DNA from 2 places in the Micromonospora sp. NPDC050495 genome. Region 2 is predicted to be linked to the other one. Evidence: riboswitches for the same ligand, from Rfam matches in the RefSeq annotation. Region 2 holds a riboswitch; the other holds the start of a gene.

Region 1 (11,473 bases), on a different contig from region 2:
CATGGAGAACCCGGTGGTCCGGCACCTGGTGGAATCCTCCGGCGCCACCTTCGACGACCCGGCCCGCCCGGACCACGACGCCGTCGCCGTGGACGAGGGGGAGCTGCACCTGCCGATCCCCGCCGACGGTTCCCAGATGCAGGCCATCGTGATGGCCGAGCGCGGCCAGTCCTTCGTGCTCGAAGGGCCGCCCGGCACCGGCAAGTCGCAGACCATCACCAACATGATCGCGCGCGCGGTCGCCGCCGGCCGGTCGGTGCTGTTCGTCGCCGAGAAGCAGGCCGCCCTCGAGGTGGTGAAGCGCCGGCTCAAGCAGATCGGCCTCGGACCGTTCGCGCTGGACCTGCACGGGCGCAAGCAGTCCCTCAACGCCATCCGACAGCAGCTGCGCGACGCCCTCGACCAGTACGACCTGGGCGGCGACGGCGACTGGACGGCCGTCGAAACGGCCTACCGGACGCGGCTCGCCCCGCTAGCCGAGTATCCGACGCAGGTCCACACCGCCAACCCGGTCGGAATGTCGCTCTGGTCGGCCTACGAGCAGGTCCTCGCGTACGGGGCCGGCCCGGCCGCCCCGGTGCCGGTGAGTTACCTGCACGCACCCGCCGAGGCGCGCGCCCAGGTGGAGACGACGTTGCGGGAGTTCCCGGCCGCCGCCCGCTCGGCGCGGCTTCGGCCTGAGCATCCCTGGGCGCTCAGCGGCTGCCGGACCCTAGACGGGCTGCACGGCGCCGCGGTCACCGAGATCGCCGCCGACCTCGAACGCCTCCGCGCCGACCTGGCCGCGCACCCCCATCTGCTCGGGCTGTTGCGAACGCTGCCTGCCCCGGAGACCGTCGCCGAGTTGCAGGCCGGCGCCTGGCTCGCCGTACGCGGAATGTTCCCGGACCGGGACACCACCCTGCGCGCCGGCGACCGCCGGTGGGACGAGGCGGCGGCCCGGCTCCAGGCGGAGCTGGCCGCCTTCCACCAGGGCTTCGCCGGCGAGCTTGCCACCTTCCGGCCGGACGTGTTCGCCCGCCCCGAGCTGGCCGCCTGGCACGCCGAGGCGCAGGAGGCGGCGAAGAAGCTCCTCGGCAAGCGCAAGCGCCGGCAGGCCGTCGTCGACAAGCTGGCCGTGCACCTGGTCGGCGGCGCGACGCTCGACGCCGAGCGGGCCGAGGTGATCACCGGACGCCTGGTCGCCGCCCAGGCGCAGGCCGCCGCGCTGCACCAGCACGCGGTCGCGCTCGGCGGCCTACGGATCCCGGCGTGGCAGCCCACGAACCCGGACGCACAGCAGCGGCTGGCGGAGGCGATCGAGGCCACCCGAGCCAGCCGCACCCTCCTGGCCCGGCACCCGCAGGCGTGGGAGCTGTTCCAGCGCGGCATCTCCGAGGTCGACGCCGCCCTCCTGGACCGGGTCGCCGCCCGGTGGCGGGCCTGGCGCGGGGTGCTGCGTTCCGCCGAGCCGGAGCTGGTCCTGTGGTCGGCCGGCGCGCACTGGGTCGACGCCTGGCAGCGGGACGGCGCGACCTGGCTGCACGACCTGGGCAGCGAGGAGCTTTTCCCGCTGCGCCGCTGGGCCACCGTCCTCACCCACGCCGACGTGCTCGCCTCCGCCGGCCTCGGCGACTACCGGGACCAGTTGCTGCGCGCCGAGGTGAACGGACAGTTCGCCGAGGAGGCGTACCGGCGTGGCGTCGCCGCCGCCTCACTCGGCGAGCGGGTACGGGCCGGCGGGCTGCAGTACTTCGACCCGGAACTGCACGACGACGAGATCGTCCAGTTCGAGACGGCCGCCGGTGAACTGCGCGCGGCGCTGCCCGAGCGCCTGCCCTCGGTGCTCGTCCGCCGCCGCCCCTTCAGCCCTTCCGACCGGCGGGGCCGCTTCGCCGACTTCGCGGCGGAACTGCGGCGCAAGCGCGGCGGCCGGTCCTTCCGAGAGCTGTTCGAGCACTACCCGGACGCCGTGCTGGCGTTGACGCCGTGCGTGCTGGTCAGCCCCGCCTCGGCGGCGAACTTCCTGGCACCGGGAAGCCAGCGCTTCGACCTGGTCATCTTCGACGAGGCGTCGCAGATCCGGGTCGCCGAGGCGATCGGCGCGATGGGGCGGGGCAGCGCCGTGGTGGTCGTCGGCGACTCCCGACAGATGCCGCCGAGCAGCATCATGCAGGCCGGCCACACCGTCGACGACATCGACGAGGGCGACGGCCCGGTGCTGGAGGACCTGGAGAGCATCCTCAGCGAAGCCGTCGAGTCCGGGCTGCCGCAGCGGTGGCTGTCCTGGCACTACCGCAGCCACGACGAGTCGCTGATCGCCTTCTCCAACCGGTACTACTACGACAACAAGCTCTCCAGCCTCCCGTCGCCGGGGATGAGCAGCTCCGCGGGCATCACCTGGCGGCGGGTCGACGGCCGGTACGACCGCGGTGGCACGCGGACCAACGACGTCGAGGCGCGGGCCGTCCTCGCGGACATCACCCGGCGCCTGCACGACCCGGCCACCGCCGGGCAGTCGATCGGCGTGGTCACCTTCAACATCCAGCAGCGGGACCTCGTCCTCAACCTGCTGGAGGACAGCACCGACCCGATCATCCGGGAGCAGCTCTCCGGCGCGGTCCCGGAACCGATCTTCGTCAAGAACCTGGAGAACGTGCAGGGCGACGAGCGGGACGTCGTGCTGTTCTCGCTGGCCTTCTCCACCAACCCGGAGACCGGCCAGCTTCCGCTGAACTTCGGTCCGCTCAGCCAGGCCGGCGGTGAGCGGCGACTCAACGTGGCGATCACCCGGGCCCGCCGGCAGGTCGTGCTGTTCTCCTCGTTCAACCCGTCCGACATCGACCTGTCCCGTACCTCGGCGGTCGGCACCCAACACCTGCGGGCGTACTGCGAGATGGCCGCCGCCGGCGTCGACCGGCTGGGCGACCTGGCCACCGACCGGACCGAGCGGCGCAGCCGCATCCGCGACGAGGTGGCCGCCGCGCTGCGCGACCGCGGCCACCAGGTCCGCAGCTCACACGGCCTGTCCGACTTCACCGTGGACCTCGCCGTACGCCGGCCGGGCTCGGCCCGCTGGCAGGTGGCCGTCATGCTGGACGGCCCCGACTGGAGCACCCGGCCGACGGTGGCCGACCGGGACCTGGCGCCCGCCCTGCTGCGGACCATCATGGGCTGGCCGGAGGTGGTGCGGTTCTGGCTGCCGGCATGGATCCACGACCGGTCCGCGCTGCTCGACCGCGTCGACGACGCCGTCGCAAGGGCCGACGCTCCAGAGCCGCCCGCGCCGGCGGAGGCCGTCGCGCCCCACGACACCGTCGAGCTGCCGTCGCCGCGCACGGCCGAGGACGTCGAGCAGGTCCACCTGGTCGGGCTGTCTGGTCCGCGCGTTGCGGAGGACACCGAGCCCGCCACGAAAGCGTCGCCGGCACGTGTCACGGGCCTCACCACCGCATCGGCGCCGTCCCCCGTCTCGGACCTCGCCACCGCGTCCGCGCCGGCTCCCGTCGCGAGCGCGCCGCCGGCGACGACCGGCGCCATCGAGGTCAGCCCCTTCGTCCCGTACGTCCCGACGCCGCTGGGCGACCAGAGCGACCTTGATCTGCTCGCCACCGACCAGCGGGTGCGCGGGCTCGTCCGGGAGGCGCTGCGGGAGATCATCGCGGCCGAGGGACCCGTCGAACAGCACCGGCTCGCCCGCCTGGCCCTGGCCCGGTTCGGCTTCCTGCGGACCCGGGAGGACCGGCGCCTCGCCGTGCTCGCGCTCGTCGACGCCCGTCGGCTGTACGGCCACCCCACGGTCGGGCGGTACGCCTGGCCCGACGGGACGGACCCGCAGACGTACCGCGCGTACCGGGTCACCCAGACGAGCAACGACCGGGTCTTCGAGGAGGTGCCGCCGGAGGAGGTCGCCAACGCCTTCGTTGACGTTCTGCAGAGCGTGCCGAGCATGGACGAGGAGCGCCTGCTGCGTGCGGGGCTGGAGCGCCTCGGCTACCGACGGCGCACCGACAAGATCGACAAGCTGCTCCGGTACGGCTTGCACATCGCGGTGACCAGCGGCCGAGTCCGGGTTGACCAGGAGGGACGTCTGACCTCGGGTTGACATGAGTCACCGACGTGACCGTGCCGGGACGAAGCCCTCGCCGGCCACACCCCTGCCGTCGGGCATGCGGCGGCGAAGGCTCGTGACGGGTACTGCCTGGGCTCCGTGAGCGGTATGCATGATAGCCGGACTTGCGAGTCCATTCCTGGGTTCGACGTCGACTGGAATCCGCCGGAGCTCCCTGGTCTAAACCGCCATTCTGCGCAGGTCAACACCCCCCGAGGTGAAGGTTGTCGAGGGCCGAGCGGCTCTGGCGATGACTGATCAAGTGGACTATTCGGTCCGGGAGAGGCTAGCCTGCGGAGGTACTCGATCGCGGGGCGACACGCCCGGCCGCAGCCCCGCTCAGACGGCGGCCCGGCTGCTGCTGGAACTGCGTACCTGGACCCCTTACCACCAAGATCTACAGGAAGGCGCGGCCGATGGAAACCGATCAGGATCGTGTCATCGCATCTGCCCGAGCTGTCCTTCCGGCCACCGAGCGCCGGCGCACGGACATGACCAGCCACGGCTTCACGTTCGTCGCCGATGAACCGCACAACGGCGCACTCGGCGACGGCCCGACGCCGACGGAGTACCTGTTGATGGCGCTCGCGTCGTGCACCGCCCAGACGCTGCGGCAGTACGTCGACTACAAGTACGACACTGCCGGTGACATCACCGTCGAGATCGAATACCACGAGCCCGTGCGGGAAGGCGCGGAGCGGTACCTCAAGCGCACGATCACGTTGAGCGAGGACCCTGACCCCGACGACCTGAAGGTGATGCATGAGATCGCCGAGAAGTCCCCGGTGACCCTGCTGATCCAGTTCGCCTGGAGCGTGCGGACCGAGTTCGTCGGCCCGGCTTGATCAGTTATCCAGGCCGACCCGGCCAGCGCGCCGGAAGGTGACGTGTGACCGGGACCAGGATGAGCGGCCGGACGATCTGGAAGCGCACTCTGGCGCCACCGCTGCGAGCCTTTCTGCGGACCGAGTCCGGCAGCGCCGGTGTGCTCGTGACCGCCATCGTCGCCGCACTGCTCTGGGCCAACATCGACCTCAACTCCTACGAAGCCCTGTGGCGCACCCCACTGTCCCTACGCCTCGGGCACCTCGAGCTCTCCCGCGACCTGCACACCTGGATCAACAGCGGCTTGATGACGCTGTTCTTCCTGGTCGTCGGCCTCGAGACGCGGCGCGAGTTCGACCTGGGTGACCTCCGCGACCGGCGACGATTCGTGCTGCCCGCCGTGGCCGGCGTGATCGGCATGCTGATCCCGGTGCTGGTCTTCCTGGCGATCAACCACGGTGGGCCGGGCGCGCATGGCTGGGGTGTGGCCATGTCGACCGACACCGCTCTGGCGTTGGGCCTGCTGGCACTGCTCGGTCGCGGCGTGCCCGACCAGGTCCGGATCTTTCTGCTCACCGTGTTCGTGGTCGACGACCTGATCGCACTCATCGTCATCGCCCTCGTCTACAGCGACGACATCAGAATGACGCCCATCGTGGTGGCCGTCGCGGCGTTCGCGGTCATGCTGGCCCTCCGCGCGGCCGGCGTGAGACGTGGCGCGGCGTACGCGCCGGTCGCCGTCGTGATGTGGGGCGCGCTTCTGGTCAGCGGAGTCGACCCGGTGGTGGCCGGACTGGCCATCGGGCTGACCGCGTTCGCCTACTCTCCGGGACGCGCCGAGCTCGAGCAGGTCAGCGGACTGTTCCGGTCGTTCCGTGAGCAGCCGACGCCCACGCTCGCGCGGACGGCGTCGATCGGCCTCGCGAACACGCTGTCGCCCAACGACCGCCTTCAGCGCATCTACCATCCCTGGTCCAGCTACCTCATCGTGCCGCTGTTCGGCCTGGCCAACGCCGGCATCAGCATCGACGGTCCGTTCCTGGCCCAGGCGTTCACCTCACCTCTGACCTGGGGCGTGCTGCTCGCGTATGTCGTCGGCAAGCCGCTCGCCGTGATCGGCACCTCGGCCGGGCTCACCTGGGTCTCACGCGGTCGCATCCGTCCGGCCGTGGGCTGGGCGGGCGTGCTCGGAAGCGGCACGATCGCCGGCGTCAGCTTCACCGTGTCGCTGCTGATCGCCGGCCTGGCCTTCACCGGCGACCACCTGGCCGAGGCCAAGGTCGGGGTGCTCAGCGCCGCGATCGTGTCCTCGGCGCTGACCTGGACCGCGTTCCGGGTCACCCACATGTTGCCCAAGGACACGCGCATCCGGGCGCTGTTCGGCGACATGACGGAGCTGACCGACCTCATCCCCGACGTTGACGAGCAGCGGGACCACGTCCGCGGCCCGGCCGACGCGTCGGTGACGCTGGTGCAGTACGGCGACTTCCAGTGCCCGTACTGCGGGAGGGCCGAGCCGGCCGTCCGACAGCTGCTGGGCCACGCCGACCTGCGTTTCGTGTGGCGCCACCTGCCGCTGCCAGACGTGCACCCGCACGCCCAGCTCGCCGCGGAGGCCGCCGAAGCGGCGGCCGCCCAGGGCAAGTTCTGGCAGATGCACGACCTGCTGCTCGACCACCAGGACAAGCTGAGCCTCACCGATCTGCTCGGATACGCCGGCGACCTCGGCCTGGATCAGAAGCGCTTCCACGACGAGCTCACGAGCCACGCCCACGCCGCTCGCATCGACCGCGACATCGACTCGGCCGACCACAGCGCAGTGTCCGGCACCCCGACCTTCTTCATCAACGGCCGCCGCCACCACGGCGCCTACGACATCGCGACCCTGACCACCGCCATTCGTACGGCCCGCGCCCGGGCCCGCCTCGGCCGCGCTGGGCCGGCGACCGGTGACCAGGCGCGTCCCGTCGACGTGACGGCACGCCGGTAGGCCGTCAGGTCGCGCCGTGCGACCTCCTGCCGGGACGGGACGCGACCGGAGCGTCACGAGGATCCGGGACCTCGTCGAGGCGTGCGCGGAAGCGCCGGCGCGTTGGCGCGTTCGGCGGATCGGCCGAGGTCACCGGCCTTCGGCGAGCCGGGTGTGCAGGCGGGTCCGGCAGGCCGGCCATTCCGAGGCGAGGATGGAGTACATCGCGGAGTCCCGGAGCAGGCCCTCCTCACCCGGCGCCCAGGACCGCGACCAGCAGCGCAGCACGCCCTCGAACTGCGCGCCCACCCCCTCGATCGCCGCGCGGGAGCGCGCGTTGCGCGCGTCGGTCTTGAGGTCGACGCGGGCCACCCGCCACTGCTCGAACGCGTGGGCGAACAGCAGGAACTTGGCCTCGGTGTTCAGCCCGCTGCCCTGGGCCGAAGCGGCCAGCCAGGTGAAACCGACCTCGACCGCGCACAACTCGTCGCGGTCCGGCCACAGCCGCGGATCCCAGTAGGCGGTCGCCCCAACGGCGCGTCCGGACGCCTTGGCCACCTGCGCGTACGGCAGCAAACTCCCGGCCGCGGCCCGGGCCAGCTGAGCATCGATGTAGTCGCTCACCTCGCCCGCGGTGGGCACCCACGTGAAGCGGTACGAGGTCCGGTCCTCCTCGGCCGCTCTGGCCAGGTCCGCGGCGTGCCGGTGCTCCAGCGGCTCCAGCCGGACACGTTCACCGTCGAGCAGCGGCGCGGTCAGTCTCGTGGGGAATGGCAGGGGAGTGCTCCGTCCGCGACTTGCCTGGCACACCCTGTGCCGGGCCGGGTCCTCACCCGGAGCACCCCACCCGCGTAGGAGGGTTGCCGGCCAGCAAGCCGGGGCTTCGCGCTGGCACTCATGACCTGGCGTCACGGTAGCGACGGTGTTGGGGCCGACGCAATCCACATTTCCACGCCTGACAGGTGCGCGAGCGCCGCTGCCGGCCGGTCGGGTTCGGACGCCGGACCCGTGACCCCGGCGAGGTCCGCGCCTTCCTCGACCGGACCGTCGCGAACCTGCCCGCCGCGCGGCGCCTGGCCCGGGTGGTCGGCCGCTGGGGCTCGTCCTGGCGCAGACCGGAGGTCTTGCGGAGCAGTTCGTATACAACATACGCTCCCCGAATCGCCCACTCGAGGAGCTCCCAATGACGAACCTCAGTGACCCGAGCCTGCGAAGGCTCTCCCCATTACGGGCAGCTGTGGCGGCGCTCGCCGTCGCCTGCACCGTCGTAGCGTGCTCGCCGGTGTCGAACGACGAGGGCGGCGCCAAGTCCGGTGAGGACCAGGCGGCAGGACAGGACAACTTCGGTACGCCGGCCGACCCGGCCGCCGTGAAGAAGGGCGGCAAGCTGGTCATCGCCCTCTCCGCGGAGCCCGACGCGCTGGACCCGACGCTGTCGCGCAGCCTCTACTCGCGCTACGTCTTCCAGGCCATCTGCCAGAAGCTCTACGACGTCAACGAGCAGGCCCAGGTCGTACCGCAGCTGGCCACCGCCCTGCCGAGCACCAGCAGCGACGGCAGGACGGTCACCATCCCGCTGCGCCAGGGCGCGCGGTTCGCGGACGGGACGCCGTTCGACTCCGCCGCGGTCAAGGCCACCCTGCAACGGCACCTGACCAACGCCCGCTCCGCGCGCAAGAGCGAACTCGGTCCCATCGAAACCGTCGACGCGCCCGACGCCAACACCGTCGTGATCCACCTGAAGCAGCCGTTCGCGCCGCTGGTCGGGGCGCTGGCGGACCGGGCCGGCATGATCATGAGCCCGAAGGCGCTGCAGAGCCTCGGCGACAACTTCGCCAACGCGCCGGTCTGCGTCGGCCCGTTCAAGTTCGCCAAGCGGGTGCCGCAGAACTCCATCGACGTGGTCCGCGACCCGAACTTCTACGACGCCAGCAAGGTCAACTTCGACGCCATCTCCTGGCACATCCTCAGCGACGCGAGCATCCGGGCGGCCAACCTGCGCTCCGGCGACGCGCAGGTCGCCGACAGCATCTCCACCCAGGACTACGCCGCGTTGCGCGGCGACTCCTCGCTCACCGTGCTCCAGTCCCAGTCGCTGGGCTACCAGGGGCTCACCTTCAACATCGGCAACGTCGACGGCGTCGGCACCCCGCCGAAGCCGATCAACCGGCCGATCGCGCAGAACGCCAAGGTCCGGCAGGCCTTCGAGTACGCCCTCGACCGCAAGGCGCTGGTCCAGGCCGTCTTCAACGGACTCTTCGCCCCCGCCTGCTCACCGATCTCGCCGGCCAGCCCGTTCTCGTCCGAGCAGGCGCAGACGTGCGTCCCGCACGATCCCGCCAAGGCCAAGCAGTTGCTGTCCGAGGCCGGCGTGCAGACGCCGTACCCGGTGGCCATGCTCATCTCGAACACGCCCGACTCGCTGCGCCTCGCGCAGGCGTTGCAGGCCATGGTCAAGGACGGCGGGTTCGACCTGAAGATCAACCCGGTGGAGTACTCCTCGCTCCTCGACGAGCAGGACCGCGGCAACTTCGAGCTGCTGCAACTGGGCTGGAGCGGGCGGATCGACCCGGACGCCAACATCACCAACTTCGTCGGCACCGGCGGCAGCCAGAACGTCTCCGGCTACAGCAACCCGCAGCTCGACACCGCGCTCACCCAGGCCCGGCAGTCCAACGACATCGAGGAGCGCAAGAAGCTCTACGGGCAGGCGGTGGCGATCCTCCAGCAGGACGACGCGCTGATCTACCTCTACCGGCAGCGGAACCTGACCGCCGTCTCGCAGAAGATCCAAGGCCTGCAGGTCTTCCCGGACGGCGTGATCCGGGCGGCCTTCGCCGGGTTCACCAAGTAGGTCATGTCGTGGCTCGCTATCTGCTCACCCGTGCCTGGCACTCGGCGTTGACGCTGCTGCTGTCGACGGTCGTGGTGTTCCTCGGGGTGCGGGCGCTGCCCGGGGACCCGGCCCTCGCCCTCGCCGGCGAGGACCGGTCCCCGGAGGCGCTGGAGGCCATCCGGCACCACTACGGGCTCGACCAGCCGCTGCCGATCCAGTTCGGGCAGTACGTGGCGCGCGTCGTGCAGGGCGACTTCGGGGTGTCGATCCGGACCGGGATACCGGTCTCCTCGATGCTCGGCACCGCCCTGCCCGTCACCGTCGAACTGTCCCTGCTGGCGATCGTCCTCGCCGCCGCGCTCGGCGTCGGGGCCGGGGTGCTCGCGGCGGTCCGCCGCGGGCGCCCCGCCGAGTGGCTGGCCAACGGGCTGGCCCTGATCGGCCTGTCGGTGCCGCACTTCTGGCTCGGACTGCTGGCGATCCTCTACCTCTCCGTGGCGGCCGGGCTCTTCCCGGCCTCCGGCTTCGTGCCCCTGCTCCAGGACCCGGTGGACAACCTGCACCACATCGTCCTGCCGGCCGTCATTCTCGGCACCGGCCTCGCCGCCATCATCATGCGGCAGACCCGGTCGGCGATGCTGGAGGCGCTCTCCTCCGACCACGTCCGGACGGCGAAGGCGAAGGGTCTGCGGCCCCGGGCCGTCATCACCCGGCACGCCCTGCGCAACAGCCTGATCGTGGTGGTGACGATCGTCGGCCTGCAACTCGGTGGCCTGATCTCCGGCGCCGTCGTCACCGAGCAGATCTTCGGGCTGCCCGGCTTCGGCAAGATGACCATCGACGCGGTGTTCCAGCGGGACTACCCGGTGATCCAGGCGGTCGTCCTGCTCACCGCCACCGCGTACATCGTGATCAATTTCCTGGTGGACCTGCTCTACTCGGTCATCGATCCGCGCATCCGGGTGACGGGGGAGCCGGCATGACCGTCCTCAGCGTACCGATGGCGGACGCCGCTCCCGCCGGCATCAGCCGGCGCGCCCGGGTCCTGCGGCGACTGCGCCGCAACCCGCTCGCCGTGGTGAGCTTCGTGGTGCTCGCGCTCGCGGCCGTCGTCGCCCTGCTCTCGCCGTGGATCGCGCCGCACGAGGTCCAGCAGACCGATTTCGCCCACACGTTCTCCCCGCCGGGCACCCCCGGGCACCTGCTGGGCACCGACGACCTGGGCCGGGACGTACTGTCCCGGATCATGCTGGGCGCACGCGCCTCGCTGCAGGTGGCGTTCCTGGCGGTGGCCACCTCGCTGGTCATCGGGGTGCCGCTCGGCCTGGCCGCCGGCTACTTCCGGTCCTGGGACGCGGTGATCTCGCGCTTCACCGACCTGCTGCTCGCCTTCCCGTTCCTGATCATGGCGGTGGGGTTGGCGGCCATCCGCGGCGCCAGCCTCACCAACGCGGCCGTGGCCGTCGGGATCGCCCAGATCCCCGGCGTGATCCGGGTGGTCCGCTCGGACACCCTGCGGCTCAAGTCGCTCGACTTCGTCGCCGCGGCCGTGGTGGACGGGGCCAGCGACCTGTGGGTGCTCGCCCGGCACATCCTGCCGAACGCGACGTCGGTGATCCTGGTGCAGGCCACCGTGGCGATCCCGGCCGCGATCCTGGGCGAGGCGGTGCTCTCCTTCCTCGGCCTCGGCATCCAGCCCCCCGCGCCCAGCCTGGGCACCATGCTGGCCACCGCCCAGCAGTTCGCCGCCCGG
Region 2 (11,473 bases):
AGAGCAGGCGTTCCTGCTGGAGGTCCTGGACCAGGCTGCCGACCCGGCTGGCGACGCGGACGGTCTCGGCGGTGTCGGCGGCCCGCTGGGCGGCGGTCACCCGGTCGATGACGACCGGTACGGCCAGTCCGACCACGCCGAGCAGCGGAATGATCACCAGCAGGGCGAGCTTGCCCCGGATGCGTAACCTACCGAGCAGCATCGAACGGCCTCCACCGGTCGGCGTCGCCACCGTGCCCCACCGCGACCGGCTGGCGGTCGGCCCCGGGCGCGGCCACCGGTGGGTCCGGGTGGACCGTCGGCGCGGCCTCGGCCGGTTCGCGGCGTGCCGGGGTGGCCCGGGAACGGTCCCGGCGCAGCGCGGCGACGTGCAGCGCGACGATCCCGGCGATCAGCGCCAGCGCCGCCCCGGCGGCGATCCGGCCGAGCAACCGGTCCCGCTCCAGGGCGTCGAGCCGGTCCCGCAGCAGCGCGTCGAGCTGGTCGAGGATGACCGTACGGAGCTGCTTGGCGGCGTTCTGCGCGCTGATCCCGGCGCGGGTGAGCTGGTCGGGGCTCGGCGCGGCCCGGCCGGCGCCGGGTGCGGAGTAGACCGCGAACGTCTCCAGTGAACGCTGGTAGGTGTCCAGCGGCGTGAGCACGTTGGCGCCCAGGTCGGTGCTCTCCGAGCTGTCGACCGCCGAGCGCAGGTCCGCGACCAGGTCGGTGGCGGGACCGAGCGCGGAGACGCGCAGCTCGACCAGCTCCGCGCCCGCTCGGGCGCGGTCGGCGGCGGGGCGCTTGGCGGCCAGCCGGGCCAGGTCGACGAGCCGCCCGGCCAGCACCGTCGCGGTGGGCAGGTCCCCGCCGATGCCGTCCTGGAGGAAGAACGAGTCGGCGCGCGGGTCGCGGATCAGGCCGGAGCTCTCCCGCACCTTGTGGTAGAGGGCCAGCAGCAGGTCGGACGCCTCGCCGTAGGCCCGGTACGTGGCCTCGGGGTCACCGATCCCGCGGTCCGGCAGCGACTCCAGCTTGGCCCGCAGCCCGGCCCAGCGTTCGTGGGTGCGCAACTGGTCGCCGACGGCGTTGTCGACCGCCGCGACGCCCTCGATGGTGGCGGCGAGCGAGGCCCGGGAGACGGTACCTTCGGCGACGGCGATCGCCTGGGCCTCCACCAGCGCGTCGGTGACCGGCCCGAGGGCGCGCAGGTAGCGGACGCCGAGCCGTTCCCGGCTCGCCAGGTCGTGGTCGTCGGCGGAGTCGCGCTCGGCTTGGACGAAGAGGAACCCGAGCGGGGCCAGCAGCACCAGCACCAGTACCAGGGCGAGCGTGCGGCCCGGTACGGCGGGCCGCCGACGGACCCGCGACGCGGGGACTGTCATGGTGTGTCTCCTCCGGCGACGGCGGGACGGTCGGTGCCCCGGGAGGTCGCCGTACGCAGTCCCGTGCACCGGACCGGAAAAGTAGCCGAACCGGACGCGGGTGCGACCTCGGCTGATGAGTCAGCTTCACGTCAGTGCATTTTGCGTGACCCTGCGTCATGGCGAATGGTACGTAGCGTGCGATCGCGACGCCGAGAAGTGACATCGACGATGATTTGCGCCCGTAGATGTGAATTCACATGATCCGAATTCGTCCCGCTGGGACGCTCTGGACCTTTGGCGGATGACGGACCCCACGCGACGATCGGCGCAACCGGACGGACGTACGGCGGATCTCAGGCGACGCTCAGGTTCCGGCCCGTACCGTTGCCGCATGAGATCACCGCTCGCCGCCGCGCGGCGTGCCCTGGCCGCTCGCCCCCGCCGGGCCGTCGCCGCGCTGGTGGCGGTGGTCCTGCTGGCCGCCCTGGTGGGCTGGGCGGTCTGGCCGCGGCGGCCCGACTTCCGGACCGAGCCGGCCCTCGTGACGGTCCTCTCCGGACCGGACGGCACCCAGCCCGTCGACCTGGACACCACGCTCTACCTGCCCCGGGACGCCTCGGCCCGGCACCGGGTCCCGGCCGTCCTGCTGGCGCACGGCTTCGGTGGCACCAAGGAATCGGTCCGCTCGGACGCCGAGGACCTGGCCGCCCGGGGGTACGCGGTGCTCACCTGGACCGCCCGCGGGTTCGGCCGCAGCGGCGGCGAGATCCACCTGGACAGTCCCGACTACGAGGTACGCGACGTCCAGCGGCTGCTCGACCGCCTCGCGGCCCGCCCGGACGTCCGCTTGGACGCGCCCGGCGATCCCCGGGTGGGTGTGGTCGGCGGCTCGTACGGCGGCGGCCTGGCCCTGCTGCTGGCAGCGCAGGACCAGCGGGTCGACGCCATCGTCCCGATGATCACCTGGAACGACCTGTCCCGGGCCTTCCTGCCGGAGAGCACCGGCCGGCAGCCCACCGACGGCGTGTTCAAGAAGGGCTGGGCCGGCATCTTCTTCGGCGGCGGTGGGAACGCCGGCTCCGGCCCGGCCGGGCTCTCCGGCACCACCGCCGCCGCGCCGGAGGGCGCCCCCGAGTCCGCCGGTCCGCCGAGCCCGCAACCAGGTGGCGGGCCGGGCACCGGGTCCGGCCGCGCCCCGGGCGGCCCCGCCGACCCGTCCTGCGGTCGCTTCGCGGCCGACGTCTGCGCCGCGTACCTGCGCATCGCCACCACCGGCCGGGCCGACGCGGCGGCGGTCGAGCTGCTGCGCCGGTCGTCGCCGTCCGGCGTGCTCGACCGGATCACGTCCCCGACGCTGCTGGTGCAGGGCGAGGCGGACACCCTCTTCCCGCTGGCCGAGGCGGACGCCAACGCCCGGGGCATCGCGGCCGCCGGCACGCCGGTGCGGGTCGCCTGGTTCACCGGCGGTCACGACGGCGGCGCCGGCCCCACCTCGGACTCCGACCGGGTGAAGTTCCTGACCGCGCAGTGGCTCGACCACTACGTGAAGGGGGACGGGCCGGCGCCCGGCGACACGTTCACGTTCTCCCGGATCGCCGGGTTCGACGCGCTCGACCGGGGCCTGGTGGCCACCGGCTTCCGTACCGCCGACTATCCGGGGCTGACCGGGCAGGGCCGCCGCGAGGTGACGCTCGCCGGCCCGCCGCAGCCGGTCGCCGTGCCGCCCAACGGCAACCCGGCGGCGATCTCCTCGGTGCCGTTCGCGGGCGCGCTCGGCTCGCTGCTGGACGGCGTGGCCGGTGACATCCCCGGCCAGCACGCCCGCTTCGAGTCGGCGCCGCTGGACGAGCCGGTCGACGTGGTGGGTGCGCCCACCGTGCGGATCAAGGCGGCCTCCCCGACCGGCGAGGCGGTGCTGTTCGTGAAGCTCTACGACGTCGACCCGCAGGGCGCGGCCACGCTGCCGTCCGGCCTGGTCGCGCCGGTGCGCCTGACCGGCCTGCCGCGCACCGTCGACGCGGCCACGCCGGTCACCGTCACCCTGCCGGGGATCGTCCGCCGGGTCGAGGCCGGGCATCGGCTGCGGCTCGTGGTGGCGACGTCGGACCAGGCGTACGCCTCGCCGGCCGAGCCGGCGGTGCACACCGTGGCGCTCGCGGACGGGCCGCTGACGCTGCCCACCGTCGACGCCGCGCCGATCCCCACCACCGCCACGATCTGGCGCTGGGCGCTGGCCGGCCTGCTCGCCGCGATCGTGGTCGGGCTCGTCGTGGTCGTGCTGCTCACCCGCCGCCGGCACCGCCGCCAGGACACCTCGATCCATCCGGAGTACGCGGGCGTCCCGCTCGCCGTGCGCAACCTGCGCAAGGAGTACGCGGACGGCTTCGTCGCGGTGTCCGAGGTGGACTTCGAGGTGCACCCCGGGCAGGTGGTCGGCCTGCTCGGGCCGAACGGCGCGGGCAAGACCACCACGCTGCGGGTGCTGATGGGGCTGACCCAGCCCACCGCCGGGGAGATCTACGTGTTCGGGCACCGGTTGGTGCCCGGTTCGCCGGTGCTGTCCCGGATCGGCGCGCTCGTCGAGGGGCCGGGCTTCCTGCCGCACCTGTCCGGTCTGGACAACCTGAAGGCGTACTGGCGGGCGACCGGGCGGCCGTGGGCGGACGCGCACTTCGACGAGGCGCTGGAGATCGCCGGCCTGGGCGACTCGGTGCACCGGCGGACGAAGAAGTACAGCCACGGCATGCGGCAACGGCTGGCCATCGCCCAGGCCATGCTCGGCCTGCCTGAGCTGCTGGTGCTGGACGAGCCGACGGACGGGCTGGACCCGCCGCAGATCGCCGAGATGCGCCGGGTGCTCCAGCGCTACGCCACCGACGGCCGGGCGGTGCTGGTCTCCAGCCACCTGCTGGCCGAGGTGGAGCAGACCTGCACGCACGCGGTGGTGGTGAACAAGGGGCGGATCGTGGCCGCCGGCCCGGTGGAGGAGATCGTCGGCGAGTCGCCGAGCGTGCTGTTCGAGGTGAGCGACCCGGAGGCGGCGCGGGGCGTGCTCGACCGGCTGGCCGGCGTACGGGTGCTGCCCGACGGCGACGGCGGGCTGGTGGTCGACACCAACGGCACGGCCCGCAGCGAGGTGGTGGCCGAACTGGTCCGGGCCGGTATCGGGGTGGACCGGGTGGTGCCCCGGCGCCGCCTGGAGGACGCGTTCCTCGCCCTGGTGGGCGAGAACTCTCGGGGAAGCGGGGACCGGTGATGGCGGGTTCGTCGGTGGCATCGTCGTCGGGCGGCACGTCCGGTACGGCGGCGCCGGGCGTGGGCGGTGCGGCGGCCGGCTACCGGCCCTCGGCCACGCTGCCGTTCGGGGCGGAGTTCCGGCGGCAGGCGTCGCGCCGGCGTACCCAGCTCGCGCTGGGGTTCATGGTGCTGCTGCCGTTGATCATCCTGGTGGCGTTCCAGTTCGACGCCGGGGACGACGACGGCGGCGGGCGGGGCGAGTTCGCCAGCCTGGCCGACCTGGCCACCTCGGGCGGGCTCAACTTCACCCTGTTCTCGATCCTGGTGTCCGCGTCGTTCCTGCTGGTCGTGGTGGTGGCGCTGTTCTGCGGCGACACGGTGGCGAGTGAGGCGAGCTGGGGCAGCCTGCGCTACCTGCTGGCCGTGCCGGTGCCCCGGGCCCGGCTGCTCGCGGTGAAGCTGGTGGTGGCGCTCGCGTACTCCGGGCTGGCCCTGCTGTTGCTGGCCGGCACCGCGCTGCTGGCCGGCACGCTCCGGTACGGCTGGCAGCCGCTGGGCAGCCAGGTCTCGGCCGAGCTGGCCCCGGGCGACGGGTTGCTGCGGCTGCTCGGGGTGCTCGGCTATCTCGCGGTCGCCCTGCTGGTGGTGGCCGGGCTGGCATTCCTGCTGTCGGTGACCACCGATGCGGCGCTCGGCGCGGTCGGTGGCGCGGTGCTGCTCTGGATCCTGTCCAGCATCCTGGACCAGATCACCGCGCTGGGCGGGCTGCGGAACCTGCTGCCCACCCACTACAGCAGCGCCTGGCTGGGATTGCTGTCCACGCCGATGCAGACCGACGACGTGGTCAAGGGCGTGTTCTCGGCGATCGTCTACGCGACGCTGTTCTGGAGCCTGGCCTTCTGGCGCTTCACCCGCAAGGACGTCACGAGCTGAGCTGACCGGCGGGGTACCCGCGGGAGCCTGCTCGCCCATATCATGGGAGCGTTCCCACGAGATTGTCCCGCCTGCAAAGAAATCGGTTAACATCGATATGTGTGATCGCCATCCTGGATCCGTCCGATATCCGGCCCAGGAGGTTCCACATGATTCCGGCCCAGCTGAGCGGCCCCGTCCTGTCCCTGTACCGCGTGGTGGTGGGCGCGCTCTTCCTGTGTCACGGCGCCGCGTCGATCTTCGGCGTCCTCGGTGGCAACCGGGGCTCCGGTGCGGCTATCCCGTTCGCCACCTGGCCCGGCTGGTGGGCAGCGCTGATCCAGCTCGTCTGCGGCGCGCTGGTGCTGGTCGGCCTGTTCACCCGGCCCGCCGCGCTGCTCGCCTCCGGGTCGATGGCGTACGCGTACTTCACGGTGCACCAGCCGCACGAGTTGCTGCCGATCCAGAACGGCGGCGAGCTGGCCGCGCTCTTCTGCTGGTCGTTCCTGCTGGTCGCGGTGCTCGGCCCGGGAAGCTGGGCGCTGGACGCGGCGCTGGCCCGCCGCCGGGCCACCCCGGCCGAGCCCGCCACGGCCCCGCCGGCCTCGGTCCCGGTCTGAACGCCCACTAGCTAGCGCACCAGAGTCCGGTACGGGCGCTCCCGTACCGGGCTCTGGTGCGCCAGCGGGTTGACCGGCGGGGTCGTGGGCGACGCCGGGGCGGGCGGCGTGGGCGCGTCGGTGGCCGGGCCCGGCTTCCTGCGCTCCCACGCGCTGACCCCCAGCCGGCCGGTGTTGCCCAGGTCGATCGGTCCGTCCAGGGCAACCGGGTACGCGGGCCGCCCGGCCACCGGGGCGACGTCGAGCGCGGTGCCGTTGGCCGCCACCACCGTCGGGTCGGTGACCAGGTTGCGCCAGATCAGCGCGGCGCCGGCCCGCTCGCCGGGGGCCAGCACGATCCGGGTGGGCGGGTGGTCGAAGCCGGCGGTGATCGGGGCCGCGCCCGGGATGATCCGCACCGTGATCGGATCGCCGTCGGCATCCCGGAGCCGGACCGCCGGATAGCCGCTCAGCTCGTACGGCCGGTCGCCGCAGTTGACCAGCTCCAGGCCCATCGCCCGGAGCCCCATCGCGGCGCTCACCCCGAGTTCGGTGATCAGGATGCCCTCCGGCGAGCAGGCGGCGGCGGGCGTCGGGTCGGCCGTGGGGGCGCCCGGCCGCGGCGGTGTGGTGGCCAGCGGGTCGACACCCGCCGGCGCCGTGGGCAGCCGGTCGGGCGGCCTCCCGGCCGGCCCCTGCGTCGGGGCGCAGGCGGCCAGCAGCGTCACGCCGGTGAGGGCGCCGATCAGGCGCGCCGTGCTCCGCATCGGGTGATCAGGCCGCCCGGCCGGGCCCGGCGAGGACCGCGTCGAGCAGGCCCGGGTAGTGGCGGTCCAGTTCCTCGCGGCGCAGGCGCACGAACCGGCTGGTGCCGGCGAGCCGGGTCCGGGTCAGGCCGGCCTCGCGCAGCACCTTGAGGTGATGGCTGCGGGTCGCCTTGGAGACGCCGAACTCGAAGGTGCCGCAGGCGTGTTCCCCGCCCTCGGCGAGGGCCCGGACGATCTGCAGCCGGACGTCGTCGGCCAGCGCCGCCAGCACGGCGGTCACCGGTACGTCCCGCAGCTCGGGTTCGTGCAGCTCCATGTGACCAGGGTAACCTATGTTCGACAATCGTCAAACAAGCTCCTAGAGTCGGGCCGTTGGTTCGACGGTACTCGAACATAGGAGCTGCGATGCGTTCCCGTCACGCCACCCTGCCGATCTTCGCCGTAATCAGCTGGGGAGTCATGTTCCCCGTGCTGGCCAGCGCGCTCACCCGGGTGGACGCGCTCAACCTGACCACCGCCCGGTACGTGCTGGCCACCGCCGTGCTGCTCGCCCTGCTGCTGGCGCGCGAGGGGGTCGCCGCCCTGGCCACCCAGCGACGCGGAGTCGAGGTGGCGCTGCTCGGCGCGCTCGGCTTCGCCGGCTTCAACACGCTGATGAACCTCGCCCTCGGCCACGCCACCCCGCAGCAGATCGCGCTCTTCGCGGCCACCGTGCCGCTGGTCACCCAGCTGGTCCGCTGGGCGCGCGACGGCGTACGGCCCCGGCCGGCGCTGCTCGGCCTCTCGCTGGTCGCCCTGGTCGGCGTCGGCCTGGTGATCACCCGGGGTCGGCTGGACGGGCTGGGACAGTTCGGCCTGGGCGGGCTGCTCATGATCGGCGCGGTGCTCGGCTGGGCGTTCTACACCCACGGCGCGAGCCGGTTCCCCGAGTGGTCCGCGCTGCGGTACACCACGCTCACCGCCGTCGCCGGCATGCTCGCCATGCTCGCCGCCAGCACCGTCGCCGACCTCGCCGGGCTCCAGCACGCGCCGGCCGCCGCCGACCTCGTCGCGGTCGCTCCCCAGCTCGGGTACGCGGTGCTCGTCGGCGCCGTCCTCGCGGTGCTGGCCTGGAACACCGGCGTACGACGGCTCGGCCCGGCCAACGCCGCGCTCTTCATGAACCTGGTGCCGGTGGCCACGTTCGCGGTGCAGATCCTGCGTGGCTACCGGCCGGTCCCGGTGGAGCTGGTCGGCGCCGGGCTGACCATCGCCGCCCTGGTGGCCGCGAACCTCGCCACCCGTACCCGCGCCGCGGCGACCCCGGCGCCGGACGCCGTGGTCGACCGGCCGGCCGTGGTGGAGCCGGTCGCGGTGTTCGGGCGCTGAGCCGGCCCACACCGTGGGATCCCCAGGTGGCGCGGCCTCCGGCGGCGCATAGACTCGACGGCACAACTGCATACCTCATCCAGAGGGGCTGAGGGATACGGCCCGATGACGCCCCGGCAACCACCCGCGCGCTCGACGACGAGCGACCGCGGGCAGGTGCCAATTCCGTCCCCGCCGCATCCGGCGATGCGGGGAAAGATGAGAGGACCTTCTCGACATGACGTCGACGCTTCCCGCCGTCTCCGGCATCGACACCACCCTCAGCCCGGCCCGCGCCCTGGTCTGTCGCGCCTGTTCCGCGCGCTACCCGCTGGCCGCGCAGCACGCCTGCTACGAGTGTTTCGGCCCGCTGGAGGTCGACTACGACGCCGCCGCGCTGGCCGCCGTCACCCGCGAGCAGATCGAGGCCGGCCCGAAGAACCTCTGGCGGTACGCCGCCCTGCTCCCGGCCGGCCAGGACCCGGCCACCCGGGTGACCCTGGACCCGGGACTGACCCCGCTGGTGTCCGCCCCGAACCTCGCCGCCGAGCTGGGCATCACCGCCCCGCTCTGGGTCAAGGACGACAGCGCCAACCCCACCCACTCGTTCAAGGACCGGGTCGTCTCGGTGGCGCTGACCGCCGCCCGGGCGCTCGGCTTCACCCGGTACGCCTGCGCCTCGACCGGCAACCTGGCCAACTCGGTGGCCGCCCACGCGGCCCGGGCCGGCGCGCCGTCGGTGGTCTTCATCCCCAGCGACCTGGAGTCGGGCAAGGTGGTCACCACCGCCGTCTACGGCGGCGACCTGGTCGCCATCGACGGCTCGTACGACGACGTGAACCGGCTCTGCGGCGAGCTGGTGGAGACCGACGAGTTCGAGGACACCGCGTTCGTCAACGTCAACGTCCGGCCGTTCTACGCCGAGGGCTCCAAGACCCTCGGCTACGAGGTGGCCGAGCAGCTCGGTTGGCGGATCCCGGCCCAGGTGGTCATCCCGATGGCCAGCGGCGAGCTGCTCACGAAGATCGACAAGGCGTTCGCCGAGCTGGTCGAGATCGGCCTGGTCGAGGCGCCGGCCGGCGGCTGGAAGGTGTTCGGCGCGCAGTCGGCCGGCTGCAACCCGATCGCCACCGCGCTGCACGCCGGCACCGACACGATCACCCCGGTCAAGCCCACCGGCATCGCCAAGTCGCTGAACATCGGCGACCCGGCGGCGGGCCTCTACGCGCTGGAGGCGGTCCGTCGCAGCGGCGGCTGGATGGAGTACGCCGACGACGACGAGATCCGCGCCGGCATCCGGCTGCTGGCCCGCACCACCGGGGTGTTCGCCGAGACCGCCGGCGGGGTCACCGTCGCGGTGCTGCGCAAGCTGGTGGAGTCCGGTCGGCTCGACCCGGCCGCCGAGACGGTGGTCTTCAACACCGGCGAGGGTCTGAAGACCATCGACGCGGTCGCCCCGCAGGTCGGCCCCACCCACCGCATCAAGCCCTCGCTGCGGGCCGCCCGCGACGCCGGCCTGCTCGCCTAGGGGTCGCTCAACCGGTGGTTCGGGTGGTGTCGCGCACCACGACGTGCCAGCGGTGATCCGGAGCCGGGCTGGTCAGGCCGAGGGCCACCGGGCGCAACGGGCGCCCTGGTCCCGTAGCGACTGCGCCAGGGTGGTCAGCCCGGCGGGCGCGGCGGCTCTCGCCGTCGGGGCGCTGTTCCTGGCCGGGTTGGGCATCGCGAACCTCTACCCGCTCTCGCTCGCGCTCACCCTCGGCCTGCTCGGCGCCCTGGCGGACCGGCGCGGGCTGGCCACCGGCTTCGCGCTCGAACCGGTGCTGATCGGCGGCGGTGCCGTCCTGTTGTGGGCCGGGCTCCGCACCGTTCGCTCGGCTGTCCGGCCGAGGGCAACCGGCCCGAGCGGAGGATCGGGAGAGAGCGGTGGGTAACCGGCGGTATCCGGTGAGTGCCAGAAAACCACCCTCAAGGACTTGACGGCAGGAACCGGACGGCGCAAGATGCTCGGTGCGGGAGGGCATCCGCCGGAGACTTTTCAAGTTCTTGCGACCCAACGCCAGAGGCGTTGTGCGGACGTCCCTCCCGACCAACCTCGCGACAGGGCCGGCGGAACTCCGCCGGCCCTGTCGCTGTCCGTGGCCCTCAGCCGGTCGGCCCGGCCCCAGGTGGCGGCAGCCGGCCGGCCAGGTCGCACACCGCGCGGTGCAGGTCCTCGTCCGGCTGGAAGCGGTGCCGGCCGATCGCCGGCGGCACCGTGTCGCCCGCCGGGATGACCAGCGCCTTCGGGTCGCGGACCCGGCGGTCCACCCCGGCGGCCGGATCGTCGCGGGGCAGCTCCGGCGGGAAGACCGGGCCGCCGACCGGATCGGTACGCCGCCACAGGTTGATCCACCGCCAGTCCACCCGGTCACCGAGCTCACGGAGCACCGCGGGCCCGAGGTACGCCGGAAAGACCCGGCTGTAGAGCCGGCCGAGCGGGGTGCCGTAGGTCAACAGCGCCACCCGGGCCCGGCAGGCCGCCGGCAACTGGAGGACCGCCGCCGCGGCCAGCACGCTGCCGTGGCTCTGCCCGGAGAGCACGACCGCGTTCCCGCCGGCGGTGAGGTGCGCGATCCGCCGGGTGAGGTCCGGCACCGCGCGCTCGGCGTAGCACGGGGCGGCCAGCGGGTGCCCGGCGCGCGGCCAGAAGGTGGCCAGCTCCCAGAGCACGCCGACGACCCGCATCGCGCGCGACCGGTACGCGAACAGCCCGGTGCCGAACAGCACCACCGCGAACAGCCCGATCAACAGGCTCCCCAGGTCGGTCGCGAAGATCACCGGACGGGCCAGCGGCATCCCGCCCAGCCAGTGCGCCACGTCCTCCGGCCCGTGATGCAGCAGCGACAGCCCGGCGGCGCCCAGACTCAGCGCGGCCAGCAGCGCGTACGCCGTCAGGAGCAGCGGGGCGAGCCGGTCCGCCAGCCGCGCCCGGACGATCCGGTCCCGGACCGCACGCACCCGCTCCGGCGCGGCCCGCTCCGCCTCCGGGAACTCGCTCCGGACCAGTTCCTCGGCCGCCCGGCGCCGGCTGGCCCGCCGGTAGCGGCCGGCCAGCGTGGCGGTGCCGGCGGCGAGCAGCAGCGCGGCCGAGACGCCCATGGCCGCCCAGCGGAAGGCGACCGGCGGGGAGAGCGGCGGGGCGTCGGCCGGCAGCGGGCGGGCCGGCGTGGGGCTGGAGCCGCGGTCCAGGTATTCGGCGACGCCATAGGTCAGCCCGGCGTCGTAC

The links. A riboswitch is a leader RNA that binds a small molecule or an ion and turns the genes downstream of it on or off. The one in region 2 is predicted to bind S-adenosylmethionine.
Region 1: it holds a riboswitch for S-adenosylmethionine, as region 2 does, so the genes downstream of both, AB0I11_RS18390 (GNAT family protein) here and thrC (threonine synthase) in region 2, are expected to answer to the same signal.

What each region holds. Positions count from the first base shown of each region.
Region 1 is NZ_JBFAJK010000017.1:29,673-41,145, reverse strand. It holds gene AB0I11_RS18405 (DUF4011 domain-containing protein) at 1-4,084, shown strand, start outside; gene AB0I11_RS18400 (OsmC family protein) at 4,507-4,935, shown strand; gene nhaA (Na+/H+ antiporter NhaA) at 4,980-6,905, shown strand; gene AB0I11_RS18390 (GNAT family protein) at 7,035-7,694, opposite strand; SAM riboswitch class IV at 7,673-7,787, opposite strand; gene AB0I11_RS18385 (ABC transporter substrate-binding protein) at 8,167-9,738, shown strand; gene AB0I11_RS18380 (ABC transporter permease) at 9,747-10,703, shown strand; gene AB0I11_RS18375 (ABC transporter permease) at 10,700-11,473, shown strand, end outside.
Region 2 is NZ_JBFAJK010000033.1:40,594-52,066, forward strand. It holds gene AB0I11_RS25410 (nitrate- and nitrite sensing domain-containing protein) at 1-202, opposite strand, end outside; gene AB0I11_RS25415 (hypothetical protein) at 189-1,361, opposite strand; gene AB0I11_RS25420 (alpha/beta fold hydrolase) at 1,735-4,599, shown strand; gene AB0I11_RS25425 (ABC transporter permease subunit) at 4,599-5,513, shown strand; gene AB0I11_RS25430 (DoxX family protein) at 5,663-6,112, shown strand; gene AB0I11_RS25435 (DUF4232 domain-containing protein) at 6,124-6,858, opposite strand; gene AB0I11_RS25440 (metalloregulator ArsR/SmtB family transcription factor) at 6,866-7,174, opposite strand; gene AB0I11_RS25445 (DMT family transporter) at 7,264-8,226, shown strand; SAM riboswitch class I at 8,299-8,431, shown strand; gene thrC (threonine synthase) at 8,444-9,733, shown strand; gene AB0I11_RS25455 (hypothetical protein) at 9,786-10,139, shown strand; gene AB0I11_RS25460 (hypothetical protein) at 10,351-11,473, opposite strand, start outside.